2 regions of the Virgibacillus sp. CM-4 genome follow, and region 2 is predicted to be linked to the other one. Evidence: a T-box and tRNA genes for the amino acid it is inferred to sense, from the RefSeq annotation. Region 2 holds a T-box; the other holds one or more tRNA genes.

Region 1 (16,729 bases), 500 kb from region 2:
TACCAATAACTCCTCTTCCGGTTGATGGATTATATGGACGACCAATTTCCGAGTTTAATAAGAGTTTTACGTTATTAAATACATAGCTTGTAAGTACCACCATATCAGCTGGTTGTTCAATTTCTTCTCCTGTTGTAACATCCGTATAGAGAACACCAGTCGCTTTACCATCCTTATGTAAAACTCTTCGTACCCAAGAATGCGTTCTTAAGTCGAATTTACCGGTGTTTTTAGCAATCGGAATAACGGTAACTACAGGATCTGCTTTTGCGCCGTATTCGCATCCAAACCGTTCACAAAAAGCGCAATATTGGCAAGCCGCTCTACTTATTCCATCTGGATTTGTATAATTCTCGGATAAGTTGGCAGACGGAATTGTATAAGGGTGATAATTTAAACTTTCCGTAGCTTGTTTAAACATTTTCATTTGTGGTGAATGCAACATCGGTTTCGTTGGATACTTATTTGAACGTTTTCCCCCTAACGGATTTTCTTCTCCTGAGATACCAGCCATTTTTTCAAATTTATCATAATATGGTTCAATTTCATCATAAGTGATTCCCCAATCTTGAATCGTCATATCTGCAGGGATCTTATCCTTTCCATAACGTTCGATGGTGCGAGTACGAATTTCAAAATCATACGGTAAAAACCGGAATGTCTGTCCATTCCAATGAACACCAGCCCCCCCTACACCATCTCCTAAGAGAAAAGAACCGTATTGACGCATCGGCAGCGCACGCATTTTTTCATTTCCTCGAAATGTTAATGTTTCTTTCGATAAATCGGACATTAATTCATAACGAATGGCATAGCGTAATTCATCATGCGCCATATAGTAATCTTCCGTCTCCCGTTCTTGTCCTTTTTCAAGACCAACGACATTTAATCCTTGTTTGGTTAGTTCAGAAGCTATAATACCGCCACCCCAACCAACACCAACGATTACTACATCTGTTTTTGGTAATTTCTTGACCATTCTTATCACCTCTCATTTCATTAATTCCTACATATGATCGCGAAGACTTCTAGGTTCAATTTGTTGGAATTCTTCACTTTCAATAACCTTTGTATAATTCATTTGGTCACCTGGATAATCCCTCATTTTCCAGCCTTCCATATTTCGATTACCCCCATACAGCGGATCGCTATAAACTCCTTCTAATGTCATACTTCTGAGCAGATTAAAAAATCCACTTGCTGAGATTGTTGTTAAATTTACATTATCCTCTGCAAAATCTGTTAGTACCGTATCTTGTTCTTCAGCAGTTAGATCCGTGAATCCTTTTTCGAATTTTTCATGACTATAATTCTGCATTTCACGAATACCGATTCGAAAGATTTCCCGGCGCTTTAATCTTCCCTGATACCCTTGTGTCTTCTCACCATGAAAGAATGGTGGGTTCATATAGTCTCTTGCATTAAAACCATAGGACCCAGCTAATTGATGATCAATATAAAAGGCAACTCCTAATGATTTAGCCCCTGGCCCAAGGTCATCTTCTGGAAATATCCGTTCAGTGGCAGCTTCAACTACTTGAAATTCCACTTGATTAAAGTTCATTAACGCTTGATTGAAGTTTTTCGTTTCATTAGCAGCTTGTTGTTGTTCTTTTTCCTCGTTCCCCCACGGGATAACGCTACCTAAAACTCCACCAACTGCTAAACCACCGACTGCAAAACCAGAATTTCTTAAAAACTTTCTTCTTGAAAGACTATCTTTGTCCAATTTTTCTTCTTCATTATGGTTATCTTCAGCCAAAAGACTCACCTCCTTAATTAGTAATCTTATTATGTCACCAAAAATAACCACTCATACATAAAAAAAATCGGGACATAATATTCATAAATCTTATATATGGAGGATAGGTCTATGAAAAGAAAATGTAACAGAATGATGTTGTTTCTCTTTTTAATAACTGCAGCATTATTAACTGCATGTACAGATAATAATGATGGTGCCATCGGTGATACTGATAACACGAATGATATGAATATGGCTAATGTTTCAGACCATGCAAACAATGATAATGTAAACGATCCAAATATTATCCCTAGTGAAACAAGCGATAAAACGAGAACAACAAATAAAAAAGGGACAACCTACAGTGGAATGGGACAGAATCTTTACAGTTCCATCGGAAGTTCAGGGATTCACGAGGGTGGCGTTTCTTCCTTTTTTGAATCTATATTAGAAAGCGAAGGAATTACTGGAGTAAAAGTATTCGTTGTTGACGATTCCGTCGTATTGGCTAGAGATGAAGAAGCTACTACAAGCCATCAATATGACAATATGCAAAAGGATGTCTTAAGTGGAACGGATGGTTTGTCTTCCAAGGGTGAAACGAAAGACGTTGAAAACAACACAAGCGGTAATTCAGGTGACAACCTTGAACAAGCCAAACAAAAAATGAATACACTTTTTAATGGTGATGTAAAGATCTTAACAGCAACCGAACCTGGTGCAGTAGACTTAATTGAAAGCATTAAAAGTAATATTATGGATGGTGCTTATCAAAAGGCATCCGATCAATTATTAGAACTATTAAATAAAACAGAATAAATCCAATCATAAATTACCCCCCTGCTCTACAAGTCAGGGGGGTAATTTTCGTATGATCCACTTTATGTGTATCCGTTAATTTTTATCATAGGTCCAGACACGATTGTGATTCGAAGTTTGAGGAAATTTTTCACCAGCTTTTAGTTTTACCATTTTCGGCTCATTCACACTACTACCTGTCTCACCAATTTCGATATAGACACCATTATTTGGCGCCTTTTGTCCAACGCGAAAGTGGCTATATTCGCCCATTTAAAACACCTCCACTAAGTCGCTATACAAAACATATTCTTTACGGAATTATCCCAAATATACTATCGGTGATAAGAAAATCAAAAATAACTTGGGACTATTCGATTAATTTCGCCAAAATTTTATCTTTGACCATGGCTTTTATACCTTGTTTTATGTTATAACTATTATTGAATACGAAGGAGGTAGTCACATGATATATGCAATTATTTCCATTATTGTCATGGGAATTGTTTTACTTGCTATATCCTTTTTCATGAATGACCGAATTGAAGAGGTTGAAAGTCAGCTAGAACAGTTTTCAATTACAACAATGCAAGATACATATCAAATGAAAAAAAAGATAAAGATCTTGGAAGAAGAATTGCTTACAGAAGATTTTACTGACGAGCGAGTAGAAAATAAATAGTTGGATAGAGGGAGAAAATCAAATGAAACAACCTATACGTATGTTTGGAATCGGCCTTCTTACAGCTGGTGTGATCATGCTTGGGACATACTTTTTCTTTAGCGGTTCTGTAAATACCGTTGACAATTTAACTAATGATGAATTGGTTTCCATTATCGAAGAAAAAGGATACCATGTCTTGTCTAATTCCGAATACATCGCTGCATCCGTTAATGAATCATCAGCCCAGTCGGAAGAATCTAAAGAAAACAATAAGAACGCTGAATCTGACAACAGTTCCACTGATCAAGAGAAAGAAGACGAGGACAGTGCTAATGATAAAGAGAAGGATCAAGCAGAAGAAGACAAGCCCAAGACTTATACATTACATATTGAAGAAGGAATGGCTTCCTCTGATATAAGCTCTTCACTAGAAGAAAATGAAATCATCGATGATTCAAGTGAATTTAATGATTACATGGAAGAGAACGATTATAGTTTACGGGTACAATTAGGGGAGTTCGAGGTAAACAGTGACATGAGTTTGTATGAAATCGCCGAAGCCATTACTAGATAAAAAGCTAAAAAGCAGTATATACTGCTTTTTAGCTTTTTTAATTTAGATTAAAATTTTGACCTTTAACTAAATATAAAATATTTTCCCCAATATTGGTTATATGATCAGCAAATCTTTCTAAATACCTTGCACAGAATGAAACTTGCATAATGTATTGAATCATATCAGAATTTGTGGCAGTTTCCCCTAATAATTCGCTAATCATTAGCTTATTTTGTCGATCCACTAAATCATCCATTTCTGCTAATTGACCTGCAAGCATAATATCCTCTTTTGTAAAAGCCTCTATAGCAGTATGAAGCATCTTTACAATTGATTCACGCATGACATTAATCCTATCTGGAATAATTCTTATCTCATTTACTCCGAGATGTATGGTTGACCTAGCAATATTTTTTGCATTATCGGCCATTCTTTCTAAATCTGTTGCAATCTTTAAGGCAATAATTAAACGTCTTAAATCTGTAGCCACAGGCTGTTGTTTCGCAATTAAAAGGATTGTTTGATCGTTAATCTCTAATTCTTTTTTATCAACCCATTTATCGTCTTCAATTATTTGCTCAGCTAACTTGATATCTTGGTTGTATAATGCTTCTACTGATTGATTTAACGCATGTTCTGCTTGATTAGCAAGATCTATAATTGCTTGATTAATTCCCTGCAATTCTTGGTGAAACTGTTCTCTTGTTTGCATATGTCCCCCTCCAATCCTTTACTTTTAATATTAGAATAACAGAGTACTATAAATTAATGATTGGCCGCATGTTAAGTTTTTGTAAATTTTATTCAAACATTATACAAGCTTTTTCGGAGAATCGCTTCAAAAAACAGAAAAGTCTGTTCGTGGAAACATAGGTGGAAACATAGCATGAACGATACCAACCAATTCATCATAAAAAGCCGTTGAGGTATACTCAACGGCTTCTCTATTTTTTAATCGTTTTGTTTTTCTTTTTCTTCATCACGTTCTTCTTTTATATCGAAATATGCATCCATAATTCTTGAACTAATCTGATGGTTAATTTTGTACGTATTACCCAAACCAGTATTTGGCGCAATAACCGCGAATGCAATCTCCGGTTCTTCATAAGGTGCATACCCAATTAATGACAAGTTCTCTGTTTCCGCAACTTCTTTGCCATTTTCATATATTGCATTCTCAGCTGTTCCGGTTTTACCAGCTGGGTTATAGTCCTTACTAGCGTAATATCTAAATCCAGTTCCGCCCTGTTCTTGGAAAACTTGGCGAAAACCTTCTTGAACGCGTTCGAGATAAGATTGATCCATTTGTACACGATTTAATACTTCTGTGTTTTCACTTCGATAGACGTTACCTAATTGTTCGTCTGATTTTCCTGGGTTACGAATCTCTTTTAAGAAATGAGGACGGACTCTGTATCCGTCATTTGCAATTGTCGAAACGTACTGAGCTAATTGCATGGTCGTATACGTATCATACTGGCCAATTGCAAAGTCCATTAAAAGCCCGGCACGATTCATAGATTCACCTTCATAACCGATTGCCTCATAAGGAAAATCAATTCCTGTTTTAACCCCTAAGCCAAATTGTTGGAAATAATTACGCATTTCTTGCCACGCCGCAGTATTAAATGAAGCTTTACCATTATTAGGGAAAGGATAGCGATTCTCTCCACCCATTTTTAAGGCAATATAAAACATATATACGTTCGATGAACGTTTTAATGCAGCTTGATCATCCACCGTGCCAATCGCACTCGTATGCGATCTTTTTGGTGGTGTACCTTTTATCTTAATGGGTGAATCATTAAAGGTTTGTCCTGGTGAAATAACGCCTGATTCTAATCCAGCTAACACTGTAGCTCCTTTAACGACAGATCCAGGACGGTGGCTATCGTATAATGCTTTATAAGCCGTATTGGAATATTCGTTTCCATCCCTTGTTTGTCCACTTACCGCTAGCAGCTCACCTGTATTAGGATCGAGAACAACAGCAAGTGCATCCGTTAAATATTTGTTTTCGTAAGGGTGTTGTTTATACGCTGCTTGCAACTCTTCCCTTACAATTTTATCCACTTCTTGCTGGAATTCCATATCAATTGTTAGTACGAGATCCTTGCCTCTACTACCCTCTACTACTGTTTCCGTCCCAACAACCTTACCTGACTTTGTAGTTGTGTATTGAATTTGTTCTTTTCGACCACGCAATACATCTTCATAATATTCTTCCAGTCCACTTTTCCCTACACGGTCATTTCGACTATATCCTCTAGTTAAGTAATATTGTTCTTTTTCAGCAGGTATTCCTTGCTCTTGTGTAGTAATTGAACCAAGTAAGCTGTTGATGGATTCACCGAATGGGTAATCGCGATTCCAGTCAGTAGTTGCATTCACGCCAGGTAAAACACCTAAGTGCTCCGAAACCTGAGCATACTCTTCAGCAGTGACATCCTCATTCTTAACAATTTGTGGCGTTAACGAGTAAGCTTTGTCTAGCTCTTTCTTTATTGCTATTACTTCTAGTTGTTGTTTAGAGAAATTAGCTATTTCTTCTTCCGTAATTCGTTCTAAGATGGTGTTGTATTGCTCTGCGTTGTCTAAATCTGCAGCCTCTTCTTCAGATAGTCGACTATCCGCCTCTTCCTTGTTCTTCAAATACCAGTATTCTTTTTTATTTCTTTCTGTAATACCTTTTAGATAATCTTCGCTATCCATGGAAATAAACTCAGCTAGTTTTTCAGCTACTTCCAAGCGATCTTCTGCTTGCGTCCCTTTAGCTGGAGTATATGTAATCGAATATTGTGGTTTATTATCGACAACGACATTGTGTTTACTGTCATATACTTTTCCACGTGGTACAGGTATTTTGGTAGTATCCTTTACTGTTCGATCGATTTCTTCTTGAAAAGCTTCTCCATTTAAAATTTGTACAACACCAAGTTGTAAAATTAATACAGTAAACATTAGAAAAATCACAAAGAATAGTATGTTAATTCGAAAGGGAAGTTGCGCCTTTTTCTTTCTTTTCTTATTACTCATTACCTCTCCCCCATGAGAAATTGATCTTGCTGTAGCATGTAATCCAAAAATAATTATACCATTTTTTTTATGATTATTTCACCCATTTACCTATTTTTTTCGTCAGCTAATTGTTCTTTAATTGGTACTTCTTTTTTTGGTTCACTTCCTAAATAAATATTTTTAACGATAAGATAAATAATGATATGTCCAGCGCCAAAGATCGCTAATAAATATGGAATAGATTGTTCAGCTGGAAAGAGACTAGTTACAATCAGAAATGTTGTAATCGAGATAATTCTACCCAGATTTACAAATAACTCACGGACAACAATATATTCTACTCGTAGGTCCCTCGCTTTCCAAGCCTTTCCAATTACATCATAAGTTAAAGATACATACGGAATCGTAATGATTGGATAAGCTAGTCCAATACAAACTGCGTAAATGATCAGTTGGATATAACTAATCTCGAATAAAATGATAGCAATGGAAAAATAAAGAATTAAACTTCCAATTAGAATAGATTTTTTTCGCATGGTAGGTTTTATAACCTTGGTTCCAATAAAATAAAAAATAAGAGACATCCCAGAAAACACTAAATTGAACATTCCCAGTGAAAACTCACTATTTGTAATTAAAAACACCCAAATGGAGATAACAAAGGCAAATATTCCTTCCCTTAGACCCTGAAATATATGTGCATTTAGTATTCGGTTCCAGTTTTTATTATTTGAACGTTCGGCTAACACGCTACGGAAATAAAAGCTCCCCTCTGCTTTTCGACTTGCTAAAAAGAAACTACAAATAACTGCACAAATAAACATGATAAATGAGATAGTGAAAATAACAGTATAACCAATATTTGCTTCCATTTTTGCAATGATGGTCCCAGCTAACAATGGACCTATCATACCGCCGAAAGATTGTAACACACCTAAAAACCCATTAAAGAAATCTCTTGTATCTGGTTCTGTAATTTCAAAGGTAAGCACATTAAACGCAAGCCAATAAAAACCATATCCTATTCCCAATAAGCTCCCTAGCATAAAGTTAAAATAAGATGCCTTATCTGCAATAATTAATACGCTCAAAAAAAAGAGAGATAAAAAAATTACCCCTAAACGTAAGACAATAACCCGATCCACTCTCTTCGCTAACTTGCCGGCGAGAATAAACGTTAGCGGTTGAAATATATATATAGCTAAATTATAAACAGCAATCGTCGTGAAATCTTCCGATTGCTTCCATAAATAAACATTAACAAATGTATTTGATAAGAATATTCCTAATGAATATAAACCACCTATTACAAGTAAAAATATGAGATCTTTATTAATATCCATTTTTGCTTGGTTCAATGAAAGACTTTTTCGCATAATCCATACTCCTTTTTCGTTCCTTATTAGTGTGAGCAAATGAGTGGAGGATATGCAAAGAAGCTCAAACAAAACACAAAAAAGCATGTGAAGAAAACCTTCACATGCCTTTATCTCACTGAAATATATTATTTAGCTTCGTTATAATTTTTTGCTACCTGATCCCAATTAACTACATTCCAGAAAGCGGAAACATAGTCTGGACGTTTATTTTGATATTTTAGGTAGTAAGCATGTTCCCAAACATCAAGACCTAAAATAGGCGTTTTTCCTTCCATTAATGGAGAGTCTTGATTTGGCGTACTCATAATTTCTAAGTCGCCATTATTTAATACTAGCCATGCCCAACCAGAACCGAACCGTCCTGTTGCAGCATTTCCGAATTCCTCTTTAAACTTATCAAAACTGCCAAATTTAGTATCAATTTTCTCAGCAAGTTCTCCTGTTGGTTCACCGCCACCATTTGGAGATAAGATTTTCCAGAAAAGGCTGTGGTTTGCATGTCCCCCACCATTATTACGTACTGCAGTACGTGAACTTTCTGGTACAGCATCTAAATTACTTATTAGATCCTCTAACGATTTATTTTGAAGGTCTGCATGTCCTTCCAAAGCACCATTTAATTTCGTTACATACGTATTATGATGCTTTGTATGGTGAATGTTCATGGTTTCTTTGTCAATTGTAGGTTCTAGTGCATCGTAAGCGTATGGTAGTTCAGGTAATTCAAATTTTGCCATTTTTCCTTCCTCCTCTAATAAATCTTTTTATTAAAAAGGATTGAATATTCACCCTTTTAATGCAAGGGTATCAAAGCTCCTCTATCGATGCAAATTATATGCATTTATTACCAACTATTCGACAAATAAAAAAACAAGCCAGTTGCTTGTTATAAAATGGTGGCTCGGGACGGAATCGAACCGCCGACACAGGGATTTTCAGTCCCTTGCTCTACCGACTGAGCTACCGAGCCTTTACTAAATTTTGAATCTTCATTATCACTGTTTTGCTAGTAATTATGTATGGAGGAGGTAGAGGGATTCGAACCCCCGCGGGCTGTTACACCCCTGGCGGTTTTCAAGACCGCTCCCTTCAGCCAGACTTGGGTATACCTCCGATAAGAATGAATGGTGGACCCTGCAGGACTCGAACCTGCGACCGATCGGTTATGAGCCGATAGCTCTGACCAACTGAGCTAAGGGTCCTTTGCTATTATTCATTTTTAAATGGGGCGACCGGTGGGGATCGAACCCACGGATGCCGGAGCCACAATCCGGTGCGTTAACCACTTCGCCACGACCGCCATACGATAGTTTATAAATAATGGTGGCGGCGGAGGGGATCGAACCCCCGACCTCACGGGTATGAACCGTACGCTCTCGCCAGCTGAGCTACACCGCCACAATGGCTCCACAGGTAGGATTCGAACCTACGACCGATCGGTTAACAGCCGATAGCTCTACCACTGAGCTACTGTGGAATATTGTTATATCAACTATCTAGTAATTATAGCGACAAGATATAATTTACCATGTTCTACATCTTCTGTCAATGTTTTTTTATTTCATGCATTCGATATATTATGTAAATGCCGTTGTTAAAACGACAATATTTACTATAGCATCTTCTATTTAGGATTTCAATACAAAATTTAAATTTAGAAAATTTTTATTTTAAATCACCTCCATATTTCATTAACTTATTTATTCCTAAATAATACCATTCCTCTTTTCTCTCAACAAATAAGAAGTTCCGGCTGGTGGAGCTATGTATCGGCTTTCCTTATTTGTCTGACATCTTTAATACAAGATACCTTCAGCGTAAAGTAAATAAACAGTGATTTTGTTATACATAAATAAGAAGGCTGTCGAGACATTAGTCTCGACAGCCTGGAGGCAAATCCGGATCATAAGATCATAAAAGATCCTCTGCCTGTTTATCTATTCACCCAATACTTCTTCAGCAATATTTACAGCATGGTCACCGATTCGTTCTAAATTACTTATAATATCGACAAAAACGATACCTGCTGATCCCGTGCATTTGCCTTCATTCATACGAATAATATGCTTCTTACGGAAATTACGTTCCATTTTATCAATTTGATCTTCTTTCTGGATTACCGCAAGCGCCTCTTCTCTATCCATATCCTGAAGTGATTTTACAGCTTGTTTTACGGTTGAAATAGTTAACTCGAACATTTCATTTAGATCTTCGTGAGCTTTGTCCGTTAAATGTACCTTATTCGACATTTTATAATCAATTAATTCTACAATATTCTCAAAATGATCCCCAATTCGTTCTATATCTCGAACCGAATCTAATAATGCTGAATGTTTGGCACTATCTTGTTCGGAAAGTGACTCAGCTGAAAGCTCTACTAAATAATCCGTAATTTTTCGATCAAGGCTATTTAAAGCACCTTCTATCTGTAATGCCATCTCCGAATGTTTTGATGTTTGTGTATTAAGATATTTATTTGTTTCTTCAAGACCCTTGTACGCATACTCACCCATGCGAATAACTTCAGATTTAGCTTGATCTAAAGCTAGGGACGAAGATTGCTGGATAAATATCGGATCTAAGTGTTGTGGTTTATATTCTACTACAGTATCTTCGCCTGGGATTATTTTTGTTACTAACCATGCAAAAGCACCGATGAATGGAAATTGAATAATTGTATTTGTAATATTAAAGCTTCCGTGTGCAAAGGCGATCGTCATTTCTGGATTTAAATTAAACTGTCCTTGTAAAAATTCAACAAATTGTGAGAATAATCCTAGTAATAGCAACCCGATCGTTGCACCTATTAAGTTAAAAATAACGTGCGTATATGCTGCTCGTTTTGCAGCAACTGTTGCACCAATTGATGCTAAAACAGCAGTAATGGTAGTACCAATATTATCACCAAATAATACAGGCACAGCTGCTTGTAGATCAATAGCACCTTGCGCAAACAAACCTTGCAAGATTCCAATTGTTGCACTAGAGCTCTGAACAATAACTGTAAATACTGTACCGATAACAACACCTAGTACAGGATTATCACTCATGCTTACCGTAAGTTCATGGAAAGCCTCTAAACTACGTAATGGCTCCATTCCGCTACTCATTAATTCAAGTCCGAAAAATAAAGCACCAAAGCCAAATACACCTTGTCCAACAGCACTAACTTTCTGATTTTTAAAGAAAAATAATAGGAAACACCCAACTGCGATAATTGGTAGAGCATACTCCCCAATATCAATACCTATAATAAATGCAGTAACCGTTGTTCCAATGTTAGCACCCATAATGACACCGATAGCTTGTCTCAACGTCATAAAGCCTGCGTTAACAAGTCCAACGGTTAAAACAGTTGTCCCGGAACTACTTTGAATCAATATCGTTACAATAATCCCAGCAAGTACTCCCATAAATGGGTTGCTCGTAAATCGATCTAAGATATTTCTAAGACGATCTCCGGCTGACTTTTGTAGACCTTCACCCATATATTTAATACCTAGAAGAAAGATCCCTAGTCCACCTATAAATTCAAATATCAGTGTTTGCACATCAATTTCCAAAATATATACCTACCCTTCATTCATGTTGAATCATGTCGCACCATATCAATATTAAGTATACATAAACTTTTTGTAAAGGTTTATCGAGTATATTTAACATTAAATTTACATTCGAGTCACACTTATTATGTACGAGCTGATTTTAATCATTCCAGATAGGATAAAGAACAAACAAAAAGATAATCGAATTCACTTCGATTATCTTTACACATGAAAGCATTAGCTATTTTTTGGTTCAACAAGGATTTTTGTTCCATCAACTTGAACGACTCTAATTGTTGTGTTTTTGGGAAGCCACTGCCCATTCGAAACCGCGCTATAATCTTTTTCGGCTATGCGAATTGTCCCAACAGGGCGTAAATCTGTTAACGTAACACCTTCTTGATTAACTAATGCTTCATATGTGCTATTTAATGAATTATATCCTGCTTCCTTTGTTAATTGATCTTTTAGGGTAATTTTATTCCACATGTCTCTACGTTTAAATACTTTTAAGAATAAGAAGGAAGCACCAGTCCCAACTAATACACCTAAGACAGCATACAAACCAGCTGCTAAATTCGGTGCAGGTAGTGCTACAGCTGTTAACATGCTGGCTAAACCTATCGTAGCTAAAGTACCATCATTTAATAGTTTGCCATCGATAACAATAAGTAATAATCCGATAAAATAAATAATAACCATAATAATAATCGAGCTTGTTTCAACATATGCACCAAAGTACACGGTAATAAATCCGATACCTAATAAAGCGAATAATCCACGCATATTAACCAAAACTTCACCAATTAAAAATAATGTTGCAAATCCGGTTATAACAAGCCCTATCCAATCCATTTCTAAAAGCGCCAAAGAATTTCCCCCTCTCACCTTCTCCCTAATATATACGTTTTACAACGGAGAATTGTTTCATTATAAGGAGTAGATCTTATGTATATATTGAAGAAATTAGCTATATGGTTACTTATTATACTGATGTTATCCATTATTTATAAAGATATTTCTAATATTTCAATAACAAACGATGGCCCGCAATTAAAGCAGCAGAAAGAGCAGCCGATATTCTCATCATACCATGTCATAACGAAAAAAGTCCAAGCGGGTGAGACTGTCCTTTCAATAATGGAGGAGATTAACCAATCAAAGTTGAATCACTTAAATATAGAGAAAATCATCCAGGATTTTCAAACCGTTAATCCCCATACTGATCCATTCCGTCTCGAAGTTGGAAAATATTACTATTTCCCTGCCTATGAATAAAAAAAGGGGCTGATGACAGCCCCTTTTCTAGACGAAAGGTAATACAAACAAGGTAATTAATATAGAAATTGCCCCTGCTGCTATCGCTATATTTCCTAATGTGTCTGCTCCTCGGCTACGGGACATAAAGCCAAGAATGATCCCTGCAGCTCCAAATATTACTGGCCAAATAAAGAAAGAAATAACGGATAAAGCAATCCCTATCCAGCCAAATGTTGTATTTACATCATCGTCCCCTGCTACATCGGGCTCATAATTATCTGCTGTCATTTCAGCAGCGAATTCCTCGTCACGGGAACTATCTGGCTCAACCCCAACAAAATCTTGATTTTTTCTTTGTTCACCATGATTCGGTGCTTTTTCAACATCTTTCATTCCATTGCGACCTGGATATTGATTCATGAAAGAGACCTCCCTTTTCTTATATTGAGGTGCATCTTTAGCTTATGGAATTTCATCATTTTTAATGGTGTAAGTTAATGGAAGGGAAAAGTTTACCTCAGACAAGATTATTTTTTCTGCTTTGCTGCATATAGTACATTACAATACTTAAAAAGGGAGTAAGTGAATACATGTCCAATTTTCTTAAGGAAATGATTCAAAAAAAGCTCTCACAATTATCTGCAGATGAGCTTTTACACTATGCAGGACAATACGGTTTTTCATTAGATGCCAGGGAAGCGCAGCAAATTGTCATGTATGTGAAACAAAACAACGTGGATCCTTTTTCGGCAAATGGCAGGGAAAAAATGTTAAGGGAATTAGCAAAAATCACTGATATTCAGACAGCCAAAAAAGCGCAAAAACTTTTTAATGAACTCATTCAATCCTATGGACTAAGTCATCTTTTTGAATAGGAATAATACGAAATACTCGTATTATTCCTTCTTTTTGGACTTATTTTTCCCCTTGAATGATTTTTTCTTTCAAATCTGAATCGAAATCACCTTTTTTAATCATGTCAATTTCAAATTTGTAAGGTGCCTTTTTATTTTTTTTATCTTCTCCAACATATGGAGTTTCTAATATTTTTGGCAACGGTTCTAATTGAGGATGATTACTCACGTATAAAAGTGCTTCAAATCCGATGTGACCAAAACCAATGTTTTCATGACGATCTTTATGTGCACCTATTTCATTTTTGCTATCATTTACGTGAACCACTTTAATACGATCAATTCCAACTATTTTATCAAATTGATCAAGTACGCCATCAAAATCATTTACAATATTATAGCCACCATCATGAATATGACACGTATCCATGCATACAGATAATTTTTCGTTATGCGTTACGCCATCAATTATTTTTGCCAGTTCGTCAAATGTTCTTCCAATTTCTGAACCTTTACCAGCCATTGTTTCTAAGGCAATTTGTACATCTTTATCTTTCTCTAGTACTTCATTTAGGCCTTCAATAATTCGCTTAATCCCTTTATCGGCACCTTCTCCTACATGTGATCCTGGATGCAACACGATTTGTTTAGCACCAATTGCAGCTGTCCGGTCAATTTCATTCCGTAAAAAATTAACCCCAAGTTCAAAGGTTTCAGGTTTAACTGTATTGCCAATATTTATTATATAGGGCGCATGGACAACAATATCGCCAATACCATTTTCCCTCATATGTTCTATACCACGCTCAATATTTAATTCTTCAATTGGCTTTCTCCGTGTATTTTGAGGAGCCCCTGTATAAATCATGAATGTATTTGCACCATAGGAAGCAGCTTCCTCCGATGAACCCTGCAGCATTTTTTTACCACTCATTGAAACATGAGATCCGATCTTTACCATGCCTAATCACCTCTCCAGTATATCAATTATTTTTTATATTTTTTCTTTTTTAATTGTTTTTTAATTGCTTCTTGCTGCTTCTTCATTTTTTTCTTATAACCTGGTTTAACCTTCGTTGTCTTTTTCACACGTTTCCACGCTTCTTTATCAGCATTGGTAGCATTTCTTCCTCGGACAGTGCGTTGGTTCCAAGGCTTCGCTTCATGCCACGTCCCATTACGTACGTCTGTATACATAATAGGTAAGCCTTTTTGCTCGAGTCTATTAATAAGTAATTCATCTTGCTCTCGGTATATGCTTATAGCAGTACCTTCCATTCCGGCTCTAGCAGTCCTGCCAACACGATGAATATAAAAATCTGCTTCTTTAGGCAATTGAGCATTGATAACATGACTCACACCTTTGATATCTATCCCTCGAGAAGCCAAATCGGTTGCAACAATATATTGATAACGGAGATTTTGAATCTCCTTTAACATACGTTTCCTTTCGCGCGGGGACAAGCCACCATGGATAAGACCATTAGGTATACCTTTTTCCTGTAGCACAGCGGATAATTCGTTTGCCTGCTCTTTGCCATTGGTAAAGATAATGGCCAAGTAAGGATTTATGGCTTTCGATATTTCATATATAATCGAAGCCTCGTCCCGATGTTTTAAAGCAATTAATCGATGTTCCATTGTTTCAGGCGAGAAATGATCCTCTATTTTTACATATACCGGATGTTCTAAATACTTTTTGAAAAAATGCTGTAATCGCTGTGGAATGGTAGCTGAAAAAACAAGTAATTGAACAGATGGATGAGAGCGCACTAATAATTGGTCGACTTCATTGATAAATCCTAAATCAAGCATCAAATCTGCTTCATCGATAACAAATGAGTTAGCAGAGTAAATGGAAAGAGCTTCTTCTTTTACCATATCAAGAATTCGCCCAGGGGTGCCAACAATAATATGAGGCGGTTCTTTTAATTTTTCCATCATCTTTTGCTTATCTGTACCACCAATTAGCAACTTAGCCTTCCATTGCTTTTCGGCATACGTAATTATCTTTTTGACCTCATCAAATAACTGTGTGGCTAACTCCCTTGTGGGCGCTGTTATAACCAATTGCACCTCACTTTTGTCATCGCTAATCTGATTCATTAATGGAAGTAAAAAAGCATGTGTTTTCCCAGAACCTGTTCGCGATTGACCAATTACACTCTTTCCTTCTAATATTGCTGGAATAACCTTTCTTTGCACTTCAGTAGGTGTTTGGAATTCCAACTTTTCAATAACTGATTCCATTATTGGTTGAAGTTTAAATTCCTTAAAATCATCTTTATTCATTTTCGTACTCCTTTTCTACTTACATAAACTGAAATGGATCTGTATTCGTTGTTGAAGTTATTACTTCAATCCCCATATCTTTAAACCTGTCATTCAAATAATTTTTAACAGCATCTTTCATTATTTTTTCTGCATAATGACCCGAATCAATAACTGCCAATCCGATTTGCCATGCATCTTGTGCTATATGAAACGTCATATCCCCAGTTATATAAACATCTGCTCCTTTTAATTTAGCCTGATGAATATATTTTTCGCCACTTCCACCAAGAATAGCAATTGTTTTTACCTTTTTATCTAAATTTCCAGTTACGCGAACATTTTCCATTTGAAACGCGGATTTCACTTTTTCTACAAAATCCCTTAACACCATCTTTTCTTCGAGATGACCAACACGTCCAAGTCCCATAGCCTCTCCTTTATTTCCTAATGGGTATATATCATAAGCCGCCTCTTCATATGGATGTGCATCTATCATTTGCTCAAGCACAGAAGATAATTTATGCTCTTCTACAATCGTCTCTAATTTAGCCTCTTCTACTTTTTCAAGTTGATTCGTATTTCCGATAAAAGGATTTGTACCTTCGAGCGGTTTAAAAGTACCTTGACCATGACTGTG
Region 2 (16,729 bases):
ATTTGAACCCATTTATAATGATGGCGGCGACCCTATTTATGTAATGGATCAGATAAGTGATGATAAGGATAAAGATTCAACATGGCTTGATAAACTATCATTAAAAGAAGGGATGTATCAATTAAACGAACGTGAAAAAGATATATTAAATAAACGGTTTTTTCAAGGGAAGACACAAATGGAAGTTGCCGATGAAATTGGTATCTCCCAAGCGCAAGTATCTCGTTTAGAAAAAGCCGCAATTAAACAAATGAATAAGCAAATGTTCGAATAACACTTATTTTATAAGTACGAGACAATAGGGAAGAAAATTCACTCTTTCCTATTGTTTTTTTGTGTTCCATGAAAGATTGACTTTCAAGCGCATATATATAAAGTAAGGTGAGGTGAATAACATGATAAAATTATCCGAGTTACAAATTAAAGAGGTTATTATTATCGATAGTGGCAGAAGGCTAGGTCATATTAGCGATTTAGAGATTGATACGAATAATGGTAGAATCCTTGCTATCGTAATTATTCCTAAGGATAAGAAAAGTGGTTTATTTGGTAAGTCAGAGGAGTTCGTTATCCATTGGAATCAAATTGTTCGAATTGGTTCAGATGTTATCCTCGTAAAGGATGTAGAGAAACCGAAATTATATAATGAGCCAATCGTACAAGAAAGAAAATAAAAATACCTAAATCTGTGGTAAAATAGATCAATAAGTAACTTCAGGGAGGAATAACGTTGAAAGATGCCTTTATTAGACAACATGAGACATGTTTACATATCGAAAAATGGCAGCAATTACATCCCAAATTAGTTGCTGGTTTTACCACAAGAAACGGTGGTGTCAGCTCCGCCCCTTATCAATCTTTAAATGGAGGGTTACATGTCAATGATGATCCGTATCATGTCCTGACCAATCGAGAACGTGTAGGTGAACATTTAGGCTTTCCACTAGATAAGTGGGTTTGCGGGGAACAGGTACACCAAACAAATATTAAAGTTATTGAAGACACGGATAAAGGAAAAGGAGCCTCTGAACTATCGACCGCAATTCAAGGAGTAGATGGGTTAATTACAAATAAGACAGATATACTATGCACAGCTTTCTTTGCTGATTGCGTTCCTTTGTTCTTTTATGATCCAAAAACGTCCTTTGTTGGTATTGCTCATGCTGGTTGGAAAGGGACAGTCAATCAAATTGGAGTTGAAATGGTAAGCGCGTTAAAACAGCAAGGTGTGATATCCAGTAATTTAATGGTGGCAATTGGACCATGTATAACGAAGAATTATTATGAAGTAGATCAACACGTCATTAATCATATTCCGCTAGAGTGGAGAGAGAATGCTGTTTCTTCTAGAGAAGGAGGTCGATATTTGCTTGATTTAAAACAGTTAAATATAGATATCCTTTTACAAGCTGGTGTTTTACGTAATAATATAGATGTAACCAATTACTGCACATTTCGTGATGAAGACTTATTTTTTTCACATCGAAGAGATCATGGAAGAACAGGTCGAATGTTAGGATTTATTGGCTTTTCTTCATGATTATACGAGGGAGGAGAATTGGGAACAATGGATGTAGCAACAAATCTAGAACAAATCCAGCAGAAAATTAGACAGGCATGTCTGAATACTAGCCGAAATCCAGAAGATATTACAATAATTGGTGTGACAAAATATGTTACAATAGAGCGAACAAGAGAAGCAATTGAGGCTGGGGTTACGAATCTTGGTGAAAATCGTCTAGAAGGTTTTCAGCAAAAATACGATTCTTTTCAAGATAAAGCCATTTGGCATTTTATTGGGACATTACAATCTAGAAAAGTAAAAGATGTTATTCAGCAAATTGATGTATTGCATTCCTTAGATCGTATTTCCTTAGCAAAAGAAATCAATAAACGAGCAGAACGCAAAATCGACTGTTTTGTACAAGTGAATGTAAGTGGTGAATCATCAAAGCATGGACTTGCACCAGACGAAGTAGCTAATTTTATTAAGGAAATCGAAAAATATCCTCACGTACGCGTCATTGGTTTGATGACAATGGCACCTCATATTAAAGATGAAGATCGCTTGCGTTCGATATTCAAACAACTAAAAAAGTTACAATTACACATTCAGGATAAACAGCATGCTCACGCACCTTGTATGTATTTATCGATGGGAATGAGTAATGACTATCAGTTGGCAATTGAAGAAGGTGCCACTCATGTTCGAATTGGAACAAATTTAGTAGGGTGAGGTGAACGAAATGAGTATTAAAAATAAGATTAAGAATTATTTTACGATGGATGATGAGTATGAATATGAATATGTTGATGTAGATGAATTTGATAACGAGCAACAGCAGTCTTCATCAAAAGAGAAGCATAGAAATGTCGTCAACTTGACCAGTATGCAAAATCCTACATCTAAAGTCGTACTGTGCGAACCAAGAACGTATAATGAAGCTCAAGAAATTGCAGATAACATTGTTAATCGCCGAGCGGTAGTCATTAATTTACAACGCCTTGACAGTAATCAAGCAAAACGAATCGTGGATTTTCTTAGTGGTACCGTATATGCTGTAAATGGAGATATCCAGAAACTTGGAGCACAAACGTTTCTTTGTACTCCGGATAATGTGAATGTTTCTGGTACCATTACAGATGCATTCTCAGAAGATGAATATGAAAAAGGATGGTAGCAGCAGATGTTTGAATTATACCGTATATTAGATTTAGCGTTTGTGATTTATAGTTACGCGTTAATTGTTTATATTTTTATGTCTTGGTTCCCTGGAGCACGTGAGTCCTCATTTGGAGAAATGTTAGGCAAAATATGTGAACCATATTTAGAGCAATTCCGTAAGTTTATTCCACCACTTGGTATGATTGATTTATCTCCAATTGTAGCGATATTTGTATTGTATTTAGCTAGAATGGGGTTAGGTCAATTTTTCCAAATGTTTGTTTTCTAGAGGGTACATAGGATGGATATATATCAGCATTTTAGAAAAGATGAAGAAGCTTTCATAGACCAGGTTTTTTCTTGGCGAGAGCAAGTATCGAAATCTTTTCAGCTTAAACTAACCGACTTTCTTGATCCACGTGAACAGCAGATTGTGGACATGCTGATGGGGACAAAGGAATCAGATATTCAGGTCATGTTTTTCGGTGGAAATCCACATACCGAAAGAAAACGTGCAATTATTGCTCCCTTTTATGAACAGATTGCAGAAAAAGATTTTCAATTGACGATGTTACAGACCAAGTTTCAAAGTAAATTTGTTAGTCTGACCCATCGCGATGCAATGGGAGCTTTTCTATCTTTAGGAATAAAACGAAAAAAGCTTGGTGATATTTTAGTAGAAGATGGTATTATCCAAATTGTTGTAGCTGAAGAAATTGCAGCTTATGTGATGGCAAATCTAAATGCAATAAAAAAAGCAACGTTACAATTAGAGGAAAAACCTTTAGACTTCCTACAGGTTAAGCAGCTAAATTGGGAAGAAACGGAAAGTACGGTTTCTTCTTTGCGATTGGATACTATCGTTAAAGAAATTTATCGTATTTCTAGAAAAGAAGCTGCGGAATATATAAAAAAAATGTATGTAAAAGTGAATTTTAAAGTTGTAGAAGATGGGAAATTCCAATTGCAAGAAGGGGATTTAATTTCATTAAGAGGAAAAGGAAGAAGTAAGGTCGTAGAAGTGAGAGGAAAAACAAAAAAGGACAAGCTAAAACTTACAACTGCAATCTTAAAATAAATTGCAGGACTTAGCAGATATTTGTCGAATAGACATGGTAGGATGTGATGATTCGTTCTTTGATCTAAATTAAAATAGGAGGTGGCTATCGTGCCATTAACACCATTAGATATTCACAATAAAGAATTCACAAGAAGCTTTCGTGGATATGATGAAGATGAAGTAAATGAATTTTTGGATCAAGTAATTAAGGATTATGAAATGGTCATTCGCGAGAAAAAAGACCTACAAGAACAAGTCGATCATTTAAATGAAAAGCTTGGTCATTTTACTAATATTGAGGAAACATTGAATAAATCCATATTAATTGCTCAAGAGACTGCTGAGGAATTAAAAGGAAGTGCCTCAAAAGAATCGAAATTAATCATTAAAGAAGCAGAAAAAAATGCAGACCGTATTATTAATGAGGCATTAACCAAATCGCGTCGGATATCGATGGATGTAGAGGAATTAAAAAAGCAAGCAAAAGTATTCCGTACACGATTAAAAATGCTTGTTGAAGCCCAATTAGACATGATCGATACGGACGATTGGGACCAGCTATTTGATACTGAGCTTGGTGAGGACTTAGATTTAGTTGAAAATGAGTCATAAGCCTTGACGGTTGTTGATATTTTACATATAATTCATAAACAGATAGCTTTACTAAAACAAAATTGTTTAAAAGCAAAGATAGAGCCAGTATAGAAGTGTTAAACTGTTAAGCGAGCTAGGGTATGGTGAAAGCCTGGTACAGATACGCTTTTAGAATATCACTCTTGAGCTTTCATTATGAAAGTAGTAGTAATGAACGGTTATTCACGTTACGAATGCTAAGTGGATTTGACAGGTATGTCAAATTTATAAGGGTGGTACCGCGAGCCTTCTCGTCCCTTTTGGGGATGAAGAGGGCTTTTTTTGTTTAATTCAAAGGAGGAATTAATATGGAGTATAAAGATACATTACTTATGCCAAAAACAGGCTTCCCTATGCGAGGGAATCTGCCGAATAAAGAACCGATACGACAGGCTGCATGGGAAGAAAATAATATTTATGAAAAAAGTTTAAATCGAACAAAAGGCCGTCCGCTATTTATTCTTCACGATGGACCACCATATGCAAATGGAGATTTGCACATTGGTCATGCATTGAATAAAATTTTAAAAGACTTTATTACCCGTTATAAATCAATGAGTGGTTATTATGCTCCATATGTTCCAGGATGGGATACACATGGACTGCCAATTGAAACGGCATTAACGAAGAATAAAAAAATTAAACGTAAGGAATTGAGTATTGCTGAATTTCGTAAGTTATGTGCGGAGTATGCATTAAGTCAAGTAGATAATCAACGAGAACAATTCAAAAAATTAGGTGTCCGCGCAGATTGGGATAACCCATATATTACGCTTACCAAAGATTATGAAGCTGCCCAAATTAAGGTTTTCGGGGAAATGGCTAAGAAAGGATATATTTATAAAGGCTTAAAACCGGTATATTGGTCTCCTTCTTCTGAATCAGCACTTGCTGAAGCAGAAATCGAGTACCATGATAAACGGTCCCCTTCTATTTATGTTTCCTTTGAAGTAACCGAAGGAAAAGGATTACTAGAAAATGGAGAAAAATTCATTATTTGGACAACAACGCCATGGACGATCCCTGCAAATTTAGGTATAAGTGTTCATCCTGATTTGGATTATGCAGTAGTTGCAGTTGGAAGCGAAAAGTATGTTATTGCTCAAGCACTCATAGAAACGGTAGCAGAAACGCTCGAATGGCAAAATCCTGAAGTAGTTAAAACATTTAAAGGTGCAGAAGCAGAGAAAATTGTGGCAAAACATCCATTTTACGATCGAGAATCTCTTGTTATGTTAGGAGACCATGTAACTACAGATGCAGGTACAGGTTGTGTACACACAGCACCAGGGCATGGGGAAGATGACTTTTATGTATCGAAGCGCTATGGGATTGATGCATTATGTCCAGTGGATGAAAAAGGTGTATTTACCGACGAGGCACCAGGTTTTGAAGGTCTATTCTATGATACCGCAAATAAAAATGTATCAGAAAAACTAGAAGAAGCAGGTGCATTACTAAAGCTTGCATTTATTACACACTCTTATCCACATGATTGGCGTACCAAGAAACCAACCATATTCCGAGCAACATCGCAATGGTTTGCCTCTATAAAGGATTTTAGACAAACCATTTTGGATGAAATTAAAGCAATTAATTGGTACCCGCAATGGGGAGAGACACGGCTATATAATATGGTAAGAGATCGAGAAGATTGGTGTATTTCTCGTCAGCGTACGTGGGGAGTACCAATCCCAGTATTTTATGCAGAGGATAAAACACCAATTATTACAGATGAAACGATTACGCATGTGTCCAACTTGTTTAAGGAACATGGATCTAATATTTGGTTTGAATGGGAAGCAAAGGATCTGTTGCCAAAAGGATATACTTCCGAGCATAGTCCAAACGGCAACTTCACAAAAGAAACAGATATTATGGATGTATGGTTTGATTCTGGCTCTTCACATGAAGCAGTATTGTTAGGTAGGGAGGATCACTATCGACCAGCGGATGTGTATCTAGAAGGTAGTGACCAATATCGTGGATGGTTTAATTCTTCTCTGTCTACATCAGTAGCTGTAACAGGAAAATCACCTTATAAAACGGTTATAAGTCATGGGTTTACCCTGGACGGTAATGGTCGAAAAATGAGTAAATCATTAGGGAACGTTATTCATCCTGCAAAGGTTCAAAAGCAACTTGGTGCTGATATTTTACGTTTATGGGTCTCTTCTGTAGACTATCAAGCAGATGTTCGGATTTCGGATGATATATTAAAGCAAATTTCAGAAGCTTATCGAAAAATTCGTAACACAATCAGGTTTATGCTAGCAAACTTGGCAGATTTTGATCCGAAGCAGGATCGTGTTCCAAATGAAGAATTAGAAGAAGTAGATAAATATATGCTTCATCGCCTGAAGAAATTAGTAACAGAGGTTCGTAACAACTATGATAATTATGAGTTCTCACCTATCTTTCACCAAATTCATAATTTCTGTGCGGTTGATCTTAGTTCATTCTATTTAGACTTTGCAAAAGATATTTTATATATTGAGGCTGCGAATAACCAGCGTAGACGTAGTATTCAAACAGGATACTTTGAAATCGTTACTGCGCTTGTAAAATTATTAACACCGATTATTCCTCATACAACTGAAGAAATATGGGAATATATTCCAGGTGCAGAAGCTGAAAGTGTTCAATTAACGGATATTCCGAACCCTGAAGAAATGTCAACGTTTAATGATACAGCTGAAAACTGGGATCATTTCATGCAAGTTCGTGACGATATCTTAAAAGCGTTGGAAGAAGCTAGAAATGAAAAGGTAATTGGAAAATCTCTTGAAGCAAAATTAACCATTGTTCCAAAAGATGAACAAACGAAAACCATCTTATCATCGATGGATCAGCTTCATCAGTATCTCATTGTTTCACAAGCAGATATTAGTGAAAATGCATCTAATACGAAAGCTTATGAATATGTTGATGTAGCTGTTGAAAAGCATCCTGGTGAAACCTGTGAACGTTGCTGGGTATCTTCTAATACCGTTGGGGAGGATGAAGCACATCCTACCTTATGTACGCGTTGTGCAACAGTTGTAAAAGAGCATTATCAACAATAAATCTTCTGATCTAGGATCATGAATTGCGATACAAAAAGCCCCCTGAATTATTGTTTTACAGGGGGCTTTTTATGTTTCGTTGATACATACGCAAGTAATAAATGGCATCGAACAGTTTTAGTTATGAACAATGCTTTTCGATTTATTGAATGCAATAAATATAAGTAAAGCAATAAAATAATAATGAATTTAGATAATTATTTATTGTAAAACGATAAATATATTGGTAAAATTGAATTGACGATAACTAAGCGAGGTGCTTTTATGAAACGAGAAACACTCTTCTTAAGGGTAGTTGTATTTATTCTTGGAATTCCGATTCTTGGTTTGTGTATAGTTGGATTACCTAGATTAGCCCAAATATATAATTCATGGCTCCCTGAGTTGGCTTATCTACAATATCCTTTGCTTATTGTTTTGTATGCTACGGCAATTCCTTTTTTCTTTGCTCTGTATCAGACATTAAAACTTTTAACTTACATTGATAAGAACAAAGCATTTTCGGAATTATCGGTGATGGCCTTGAAGAATATAAAGCACTGTGCAACTACAATCAGTGCCTTGTATGTATTAATTATCCCAATTTTATATCTAATGGCAGAGATAGATGACGCTCCAGGTATTGTTTTGCTCGGCTTGGTGATCATTTTTGCTTCCATTGTTATTGCGGTCTTTGCTGCTGTTCTTCAGAAGTTGTTAAAGAATGCCATAGAAATAAAATCAGAAAATGATTTAACGGTCTGAGGTGAATAACATGGCGATTATAATTAATATTGATGTGATGTTGGCGAAACGAAAAATGAGTGTAACAGAACTATCTGAACGGGTTGGTATTACAATGGCTAATCTTTCTATTTTGAAAAATGGAAAGGCAAAAGCGGTTCGAATATCAACTTTAGACGCAATTTGTAAGGCATTAGAATGTCAGCCTGGAGATATTTTAGAATACCGAAGAGATGAAGATAGTCATGATTAATAAAATTGGGACACTTAACATGAAAAGAAAGGGAAAAATCGTTATAGCTCTACAGCAACTTATTCGTTTTGGGTGGCAACAGGCCATGTCTTGTTTATTTCCTGTCGTTATCTTTGCCTCTTTAGCTTTGACGCAAGTCATTCCACTTCCTTTTCTCCCAAGGTATGACTGGTTACTCCTGATCTGTTTACTAATGCAGTGGTGGATGGTGTATTCCGGGCTAGAAACCAAGGATGAACTAAAGGTGATTACATTGTTTCACGTTATTGGACTTGCGCTTGAACTTTTTAAGGTGCATATGGGTTCCTGGTCTTATCCAGAGGAGGGGTATGCCAAGATTTTGGGGGTGCCTTTGTACAGTGGATTTATGTACGCAAGTGTAGCAAGTTATCTTTGTCAGGCATGGAGGAGGCTAGAGGTTGAACTGGTTAGATGGCCATCGTTTTTGATAGTTGTACCGCTGGCAGCTGCGATTTATTTGAATTTTTTTACCCATCATTATTGGTTTGATATTCGTTGGGTTCTATCTGGTCTTGTAATTATCGTTTTTTGGAAATCATGGGTTATATACGAAATTAATGGGACTCAATATCGTATGCCAATCGTATTTTCTTTTACCCTCATCGGATTTTTTATATGGGTAGCTGAAAATATTGCAACGTTTTTTGGAGCCTGGGAATATCCCAATCAGGCCGATGCATGGAGTATCGTTCATCTAGGGAAGGTGAGTTCCTGGCTGTTATTGGTTATTGTTAGTTTTCTTATTGTAGCGACATTAAAGCAGGTGAAAAAAATAAGCAATTAAACAATAGGCCTGCCATTGGGGATCTTACGTTTATTTTGGAATACGCTAATTCTTTAAACACGCATAAAATATTTTCAATATACACTTATGCGTGTATTATATTTTATAGAATGAAGAGGGGCGTAACTATCTATCTTCTTCATACCTTTTATTTTCTAGTAGTTATTTTTATTCTCTCTATTTCTAGGAATGAATTTAGGTTATGAATCATATTTAAGAATTGGTAGCAACTATGAAAGATGCTTGTGCTTTTGCTTGATTGTGATATATTGAAAATACTTGATGAAACCATTATGCTATTAAGGGATACAAATTAGAATAAATCGGGGGAAAAACAATGTATTGGTACTACTTGATTGCACTAATAATGATATCCATTGATCAACTAACGAAATGGATAATTGTTAAAACAATGGAGCTTGGTGATCAAATTACGATTATTGATAACTTTTTTTACATAACCTCACATCGAAATACAGGAGCAGCATGGGGAATATTAGAAGGTCAGATGACATTTTTCTATATCGTAACCGCTATTGTGGTCATCGTCGTTATCTATTATATGCAAATGTATGCAAAAGAGAGTAAATGGCTTGCAATCGCGTTAAGCTTGGTGTTAGGAGGAGCCATTGGTAATTTCATTGATCGTTTATTTCGTCAGGAAGTAGTTGATTTCTTTGATTTTATTATATTCGGTTATGATTTTCCGATATTTAATGTAGCTGATTCAAGTCTCGTTATTGGTGCATGCCTGATTATCTTGGCAATGATTATGGATGAAGTAAAGAAAGGAAAAGTCAAATCATGACAACATTTGAACATACTGTAACTGAAGAGCAGCATCGTACCCGGATTGACAAAGTATTAGCTGATTTAAATAAAGATATATCTCGATCACAAGTGCAGACGTGGATTGCTCAACAATTCGTTTATGTAAATCATGAAGTCACGAAGGCTAATTATAAATGTCAATCAGGTGATATTATTCAATGGTCGATTCCAGAAGTTGAACCGTTAAATCTTACACCAGAAGCAATCGACTTAGATATTGTGTTTGAAGATAGCGATTTATTAGTCGTTAATAAACAAAAAGGAATGGTTGTTCATCCATCTCCTGGTCATCAACATGGTACACTTGTACATGCCTTATTGTATCATTGTGATGATTTATCTGGAATAAATGGTGTGGAACGTCCTGGGATCGTACATCGAATCGATAAAGATACAAGCGGTTTATTGGTTGTTGCTAAAAATGACCAAGCACATCAGCGTTTAGCAGAACAATTGGCAAATAAGGATATAAAACGAACCTATCAAGCAATGGTTCATGGTGAAATTCCACATGAAAAAGGAATGATTGATGCCCCTATTGGGCGGGATCCTAAAGACCGTCAAAAAATGGCAGTTGTGGACAATGGGAAAGCAGCGATAACCCATTTTCAAATACTAGATCGATTCCCGGGTTATACACATGTCGAATGTCAACTAGAGACGGGAAGAACCCATCAGATTCGTGTTCATATGAAATATATTAATCATCCATTAGTAGGTGACCCAAAATACGGTCCAAGAAAAACAATTGATGTAAACGGACAAGCATTACATGCAAAAGAGATAGCATTTACCCATCCAACCACGAAGGAATATATGCACTTTGAAGTAGACTTACCAGATTATTTTCAGGAATTAATTGCCTATCTTCATAAAAAATATTGACATTCGAATTATCTTTTGTAATAATTAAACAGATGAATTGATAAGGCCCTTTAATAATAGTCCCGTGAGGCTAGAAAGGATACGGAAATGATTCGAGTAAAGAATCCTAATCCCTTTTTTCCTCATGGAAAAGAGGGATATTTTTGTAAGTAGAGGGCCTGTAGGAAAAGTTTTCAAACGATTGGTTGGTGGCAGAATGAAGAAAAAAACGGATATCTTAGATAAGCCGTCAATAAACAGAGCATTGACAAGAATTGCGCATGAAATACTGGAAAAGAATAAAGGTGGGGACGATCTAGTACTTGTTGGAATTAAAACAAGAGGAGTTCCGCTTACCAAACGATTACAGGAAAAGATAAAGCAAATAGAAAATATGGATGTGCCAATCGGTGAATTAGATATAACTTTATATCGTGACGACTTGGATAAGGCTACAGATGGAGAAGATCCAAAATTAAAAGAGACGAATATTCCTGCAGATTTGACTGGGAAGAAAGTCGTTTTGCTAGATGATGTTCTATTTACCGGTCGTACAGTTCGAGCTGCTATGGACGCAGTAATGGATATTGGCAGACCTTCACAAATTCAACTTGGTGTATTAGTAGATAGAGGTCATCGAGAATTGCCAATTCGGGCAGATTATGTAGGTAAGAATATCCCAACTTCTGATAAAGAAATTATTATGGTGAAGCTGGAAGAAATTGATGGCATGGAAGACACTGTTTCAATATATGAAAAGAATCAATAAGATAATACTAAACCTTTAATTAGGTCCGAGAGATCTGAAAGGTTGCCCAGACATACGTGTATCGTTTTACATGTATACCTCTTTGCGACCTTTAGGCAAAGAGGTTTTTTTATGGATTTATATCTTACAATCATTTGCACGTTTCTTTTACAACATCAGTTAGTCAAAATTATTCACTTAAGGAGGATCTATGCGACATTTCTTTTCTGTAAATCAGTTAGATGAAGTTGAAATTATGGAGATATTACGTATGGCAGAACAATTGCAGCAAAAGCAGTGTGCAATTGAACAGCAGAGGTTTGCTGCGAATTTATTCTTTGAACCTAGTACCAGGACAAAAATGAGTTTTTTGGTAGCTGAACGTAAATTAGGAATGGAAGTACTTGATTTTCATCAAGAAACCTCTAGTACGCAAAAGGGGGAATCATTATATGATACGGCAAAAACCTTTCAAGCTATTGGAGCTAACCTATTAGTAATTCGTCATCCGGCGGATGATTGGTTTCATGAACTAAAAGATCAACTCTCCATTCCGATTATCAATGCTGGTGCAGGTAAAGAAGAACATCCGACTCAGTGTATGCTTGATCTATTAACGATCTATCAAGAATTCCAACAATTCAATGGAATTAATGTTGTTATCTCAGGTGATATCTTGCATAGTCGGGTTGCAAAATCAAACGCTCAAACTTTAAAAAGACTGGGAGCAAACGTATATTTATCCACTGTTGATGGTTGTAAGGATGAAACGCTTGATTTTCCTTATATAACCATGGATGAAGCTGTAGAGATCTGCGATGTTTTAATGCTATTAAGAATTCAACATGAGAGACATCAAGAAGTCGCCATAGATCAAAGTAGTTATTTAAGGAAATTTGGTTTAACGAAAGAAAGGGAAAGAAATATGAATCCTAGTGCTATTCTTCTACACCCAGCTCCAATTAACCGAGGGGTAGAAATAGATTCGGATCTCGTAGAATGTGAACGTTCTAGAATATTTAAACAAATGAATAATGGTGTATATATACGTATGGCTATTATCACAAAACTATTACGAGCATGGGGGATATCGTATGAAGCAAATACTCAAAAACGTGAAAAAGTTGTCATCAACGGGTGATTTTGAAGCATGTGAATTATTCATAGATGGTAAGTACATCTCAAAGGTAGATACAAAGATTTCAGAACCGGCTGATCAAATAATTGATGGCAACGGACATCTTCTTGTTCCAGGATTTATCGACGTACATGTTCATTTACGTGAACCTGGAGGGGAGCATAAGGAAACAATTCGAACAGGCACCATGGCAGCAGCAAAGGGTGGCTATACAACCATTTGTGCAATGCCAAACACCAATCCAGTTCCAGGTACTAACGATACGATAGAAAGTTTATTCAGGAAAATTGAAACAAATGCACATATTCGAGTATTGCCTTATGCAGCAATCACGAAAAATTTGCAGGGAAAAGAATTAACAGATATGGAGGAATTATCGAGAAAAAATATAATTGCCTTTACAGATGATGGAGTTGGGGTTCAAACAGCTGATCAAATGCTTCAGGCTATGAAGCTAGCAAAAGCAGGGAATAAAGCAATTGTGGCCCATTGTGAGGATAATTCCATAGTTTATGAAGGGGTCCTGCATCACGGCGAAGTAAGTGAGCGGATGCAAATGCCTGGGATACCTTCTTTGAGTGAATCTGTCCAAATTGCTAGGGATGTCTTATTAGCAGAAGCAACTGGTTGCCATTATCATGTATGTCATGTTAGTACGAAAGAATCTGTCAGGGTTATACGAGATGCCAAACGAGCAGGGATTCATGTATCAGCAGAAGTTACACCACATCATTTAATACTGAATGAAACGGCGATACAGACAGATGATGCAAATTATAAAATGAATCCGCCTTTACGTGCAAAAGAGGATCAGCAAGCATTACTGGAAGGATTATTAGATGGCACCATTGATTTTATTGCGACAGATCATGCGCCACATGCAACAAATGAGAAAGAACAGGGGTTTTTAAAAGCACCCTTTGGTATCGTTGGACTGGAAAATGCTTTTTCATTGCTTTATACACATCTTGTTCAACCAGGTAAGATAACGCTTCAACAACTTATTAATTGGATGACGGTAAAACCTGCAGAAACATTCCAATTGCCATATGGCAAGATGGAAGCTGGCTGCATAGCCGATCTAACTTTGATTGATTTGCATGCAACTGCTTCAATTAATAAGCATGACTTTTATTCAAAAGGAAAAAATACACCTTTCCATCAATGGGAAGTAACTGGATTGCCAGTGTTAACGATGACAGAAGGTAATATTGTTTATGAAGGGGAGCTGATCGGATGAAAAGACAACTCGTATTAGAAGATGGCACCGTGTTTGTTGGCAATAGTTTTGGAAGTGAAAAAGAGACCGTTGGTGAATTAGTATTCAATACTGGAATGACTGGCTACCAAGAAATCATTACAGACCCTTCTTATTGTGGGCAGATTGTCATGATGACCTATCCGTTATCAGGTAATTACGGTATTAATCGGGATGATTTTGAAACAGTTACCCCATTTATACATGGATTTATTGTTAAAGAAGTAGCAGAACATCCTTCTAATTTCCGTAATGAAGAAACACTTGATCACTATTTGCGAGCAAATGACATTCCTGGTATTTATGGAATTGATACACGCCAGTTAACAAAAATTATTCGAAGATATGGAACGATGAAGGCAAAGATCGTGGATGCTGCTATCCCTGCTAAGGAAGTAGTAAATCAGCTAAATGAAAGTAAATTAGCTACAAATCAAGTATCCCAAACTTCAACCATTAAACCATATGTAGTTCCTGGAAGGGGAAAACGAGTGGTCGTTGTTGATTGCGGTATGAAGCATGGGATTTTGCGAGAACTAACCAAGCGAGATTGTCACATCACGGTTGTTCCCTATAACTACAGCGCAGAAAATATGTTGCGGTTAAAAGCGGATGGTATCATGCTGACAAACGGACCAGGAGATCCAAAGGATGTCCCAGAAACGATTGAAATGATTAAGCAAGTGTTAGGGAAAGTACCGATCTTTGGTATTTGTTTAGGCCATCAACTATTAGCACTGGCTTGTGGTGCAGATACGGAAAAGATGAAGTTTGGTCATCGTGGTTCGAATCATCCAGTAAAAGATCTTCAGACAGATCGAACCTATATTACGTCACAAAATCATAGTTATGCTGTAAAACAAGCTTCATTATCAGGAACAGAGCTAAAATTAACTCAAATAGCTTTGAATGATCATACCGTTGAAGGAATTGAACACGCAAGATATCCTGCATTTTCTGTACAGTATCATCCAGAGAGTTCACCGGGGCCTGAAGATACCAGTCATTTATTTGATTCATTTTTAACAATGATGGAACAGGGGAAAAAGGAGGAAGTAGTCTATGCCTAAAAACACAAACATAAATAAAATATTAGTAATTGGTTCAGGGCCTATTGTCATAGGACAGGCAGCAGAGTTTGACTACTCAGGGACACAAGCATGTCAAGCACTTAAGGAAGAAGGATATACGGTAATATTGGCAAATTCAAATCCAGCTACAATTATGACAGATCATACCGTAGCGGATAAGGTATATATGGAACCATTGACAGTAGAATTTCTAACAAAAATAATTCGTACCGAGCAGCCGGATGCTTTGTTACCTACACTTGGTGGACAGACAGGGCTAAATCTCGCTGTCGCTTTAAATAATACAGGTATATTACAAGAATACCATGTCGAATTATTAGGAACTTCTTTAGAAGCTATTCAAAAAGCAGAGGATAGGGAAAAGTTTAGAAATTTAATGAATGAATTAAATGAACCCGTTCCAGCAAGTCAAATTATCAATACGGTGGATCAAGCCTGTAATTTTGCCGATTCCATTGGTTATCCAGTAATTGTTCGACCAGCCTATACACTTGGTGGAACTGGCGGCGGAATGTGTAACAACGAAACCGAACTAAGAGAGATTGCCCGTAATGGCTTGTCACTATCTCCTGTTACTCAATGCTTAATAGAGAAGAATATTGCTGGATATAAAGAGATTGAATATGAAGTTATGCGAGATAAGAATGATCAAGCTATTGTTGTTTGTAACATGGAGAATATTGATCCTGTAGGTATTCATACAGGAGATTCGATGGTTGTTGCTCCTTCCCAAACATTAAGTGACCGAGAATATCAATTATTACGAAATGCGTCGTTAAAAATTATTCGAGCACTGGAAATTGAAGGAGGATGCAATGTTCAACTTGCAATCGATCCAGATAGCTTCCAATATTACATTATTGAAGTAAATCCTAGAGTAAGCAGGTCGTCAGCACTTGCCTCAAAGGCAACAGGTTATCCAATTGCTAAAATGGCAGCAAAGATTGCTATTGGTCTAACCCTAGATGAAATAATCAATCCGATTACTGGCAAAACATACGCTTGCTTCGAGCCTGCGCTTGATTATGTTGTAACTAAAATACCTCGCTTCCCGTTTGATAAATTTACTGCAGGAGATCGCAATTTAGGAACGCAAATGAAGGCAACGGGAGAGGTAATGGCAATTGGACGAAATTTTGAGGAATCTTTATTAAAAGGGATTCGATCTCTTGATATAGGAACGGATCAACTATGGATTAGTAGTTTACAAGATGTCAATAATTCAATTCTGTTCGAGCGAATGCAAAAAGCAGATGATGAGCGGATCTTTGTTTTAGCAGAAGCTTTACGACGAAATATATCCGTGGAACGTATTTTTGAACATACGAAAATTGACCGCTTCTTCTTAATGAAGTTAAAGAAACTAATCGATATGGAAGAGCAGCTGAAATATAATAAGCAGGATAGTGAAATTGCCTTAGCTGCTAAGCGACTGGGATTTTCAGATGCACATATTGCCCGACTTTGGGAACAGTCAGAAGATGCTGTTTACAACTATCGAATTAATAACGATATTTCTCCCGTTTATAAAATGGTAGATACATGTGCAGCAGAATTCGAATCCGAAACACCTTATTTTTATAGTACGTATGAAT

Evidence for each region. A T-box is a leader RNA that pairs with one kind of tRNA and senses whether it is charged. The one in region 2 lies ahead of ileS (isoleucine--tRNA ligase), so its partner is inferred to be a tRNA-Ile.
Region 1: it encodes a tRNA-Ile, which carries the amino acid that the T-box ahead of ileS (isoleucine--tRNA ligase) is inferred to sense. The anticodon was not compared.

Annotation. Positions count from the first base shown of each region.
Region 1 is NZ_AUQA01000006.1:300,483-317,211, reverse strand. Features, by position in the region: gene M948_RS34800 (GMC family oxidoreductase) at 1-979, opposite strand, end outside; gene M948_RS34795 (gluconate 2-dehydrogenase subunit 3 family protein) at 1,007-1,762, opposite strand; gene M948_RS34790 (hypothetical protein) at 1,874-2,563, shown strand; gene M948_RS42850 (YjzC family protein) at 2,639-2,815, opposite strand; gene M948_RS34785 (hypothetical protein) at 3,009-3,224, shown strand; gene M948_RS34780 (hypothetical protein) at 3,247-3,780, shown strand; gene phoU (phosphate signaling complex protein PhoU) at 3,818-4,474, opposite strand; gene M948_RS34770 (peptidoglycan D,D-transpeptidase FtsI family protein) at 4,714-6,798, opposite strand; gene M948_RS34765 (MFS transporter) at 6,885-8,156, opposite strand; gene M948_RS34760 (superoxide dismutase) at 8,285-8,896, opposite strand; tRNA gene M948_RS34755 (tRNA-Phe) at 9,054-9,129, opposite strand; tRNA gene M948_RS34750 (tRNA-Ser) at 9,180-9,272, opposite strand; tRNA gene M948_RS34745 (tRNA-Ile) at 9,285-9,361, opposite strand; tRNA gene M948_RS34740 (tRNA-His) at 9,384-9,459, opposite strand; tRNA gene M948_RS34735 (tRNA-Met) at 9,481-9,557, opposite strand; tRNA gene M948_RS34730 (tRNA-Asn) at 9,562-9,636, opposite strand; gene M948_RS34725 (Na/Pi cotransporter family protein) at 10,097-11,722, opposite strand; gene M948_RS34720 (NfeD family protein) at 11,942-12,574, opposite strand; gene M948_RS34715 (hypothetical protein) at 12,653-12,982, shown strand; gene M948_RS34710 (hypothetical protein) at 13,010-13,384, opposite strand; gene M948_RS34705 (DUF2624 domain-containing protein) at 13,555-13,839, shown strand; gene M948_RS34700 (deoxyribonuclease IV) at 13,880-14,779, opposite strand; gene M948_RS34695 (DEAD/DEAH box helicase) at 14,806-16,110, opposite strand; gene M948_RS34690 (Nif3-like dinuclear metal center hexameric protein) at 16,130-16,729, opposite strand, start outside.
Region 2 is NZ_AUQA01000006.1:799,847-816,575, reverse strand. Features, by position in the region: gene sigG (RNA polymerase sporulation sigma factor SigG) at 1-274, shown strand, start outside; gene M948_RS37430 (YlmC/YmxH family sporulation protein) at 396-674, shown strand; gene pgeF (peptidoglycan editing factor PgeF) at 731-1,540, shown strand; gene M948_RS37420 (YggS family pyridoxal phosphate-dependent enzyme) at 1,568-2,236, shown strand; gene M948_RS37415 (cell division protein SepF) at 2,247-2,681, shown strand; gene M948_RS37410 (YggT family protein) at 2,688-2,954, shown strand; gene M948_RS37405 (YlmH family RNA-binding protein) at 2,967-3,743, shown strand; gene M948_RS37400 (DivIVA domain-containing protein) at 3,834-4,337, shown strand; T-box leader at 4,404-4,620, shown strand; gene ileS (isoleucine--tRNA ligase) at 4,667-7,423, shown strand; gene M948_RS37390 (DUF2975 domain-containing protein) at 7,688-8,167, shown strand; gene M948_RS37385 (helix-turn-helix domain-containing protein) at 8,178-8,399, shown strand; gene M948_RS37380 (DUF817 domain-containing protein) at 8,419-9,204, shown strand; gene lspA (signal peptidase II) at 9,542-10,012, shown strand; gene M948_RS37370 (RluA family pseudouridine synthase) at 10,009-10,920, shown strand; gene pyrR (bifunctional pyr operon transcriptional regulator/uracil phosphoribosyltransferase PyrR) at 11,117-11,668, shown strand; gene M948_RS37360 (aspartate carbamoyltransferase catalytic subunit) at 11,859-12,788, shown strand; gene M948_RS37355 (dihydroorotase) at 12,742-14,025, shown strand; gene M948_RS37350 (carbamoyl phosphate synthase small subunit) at 14,022-15,113, shown strand; gene carB (carbamoyl-phosphate synthase large subunit) at 15,106-16,729, shown strand, end outside.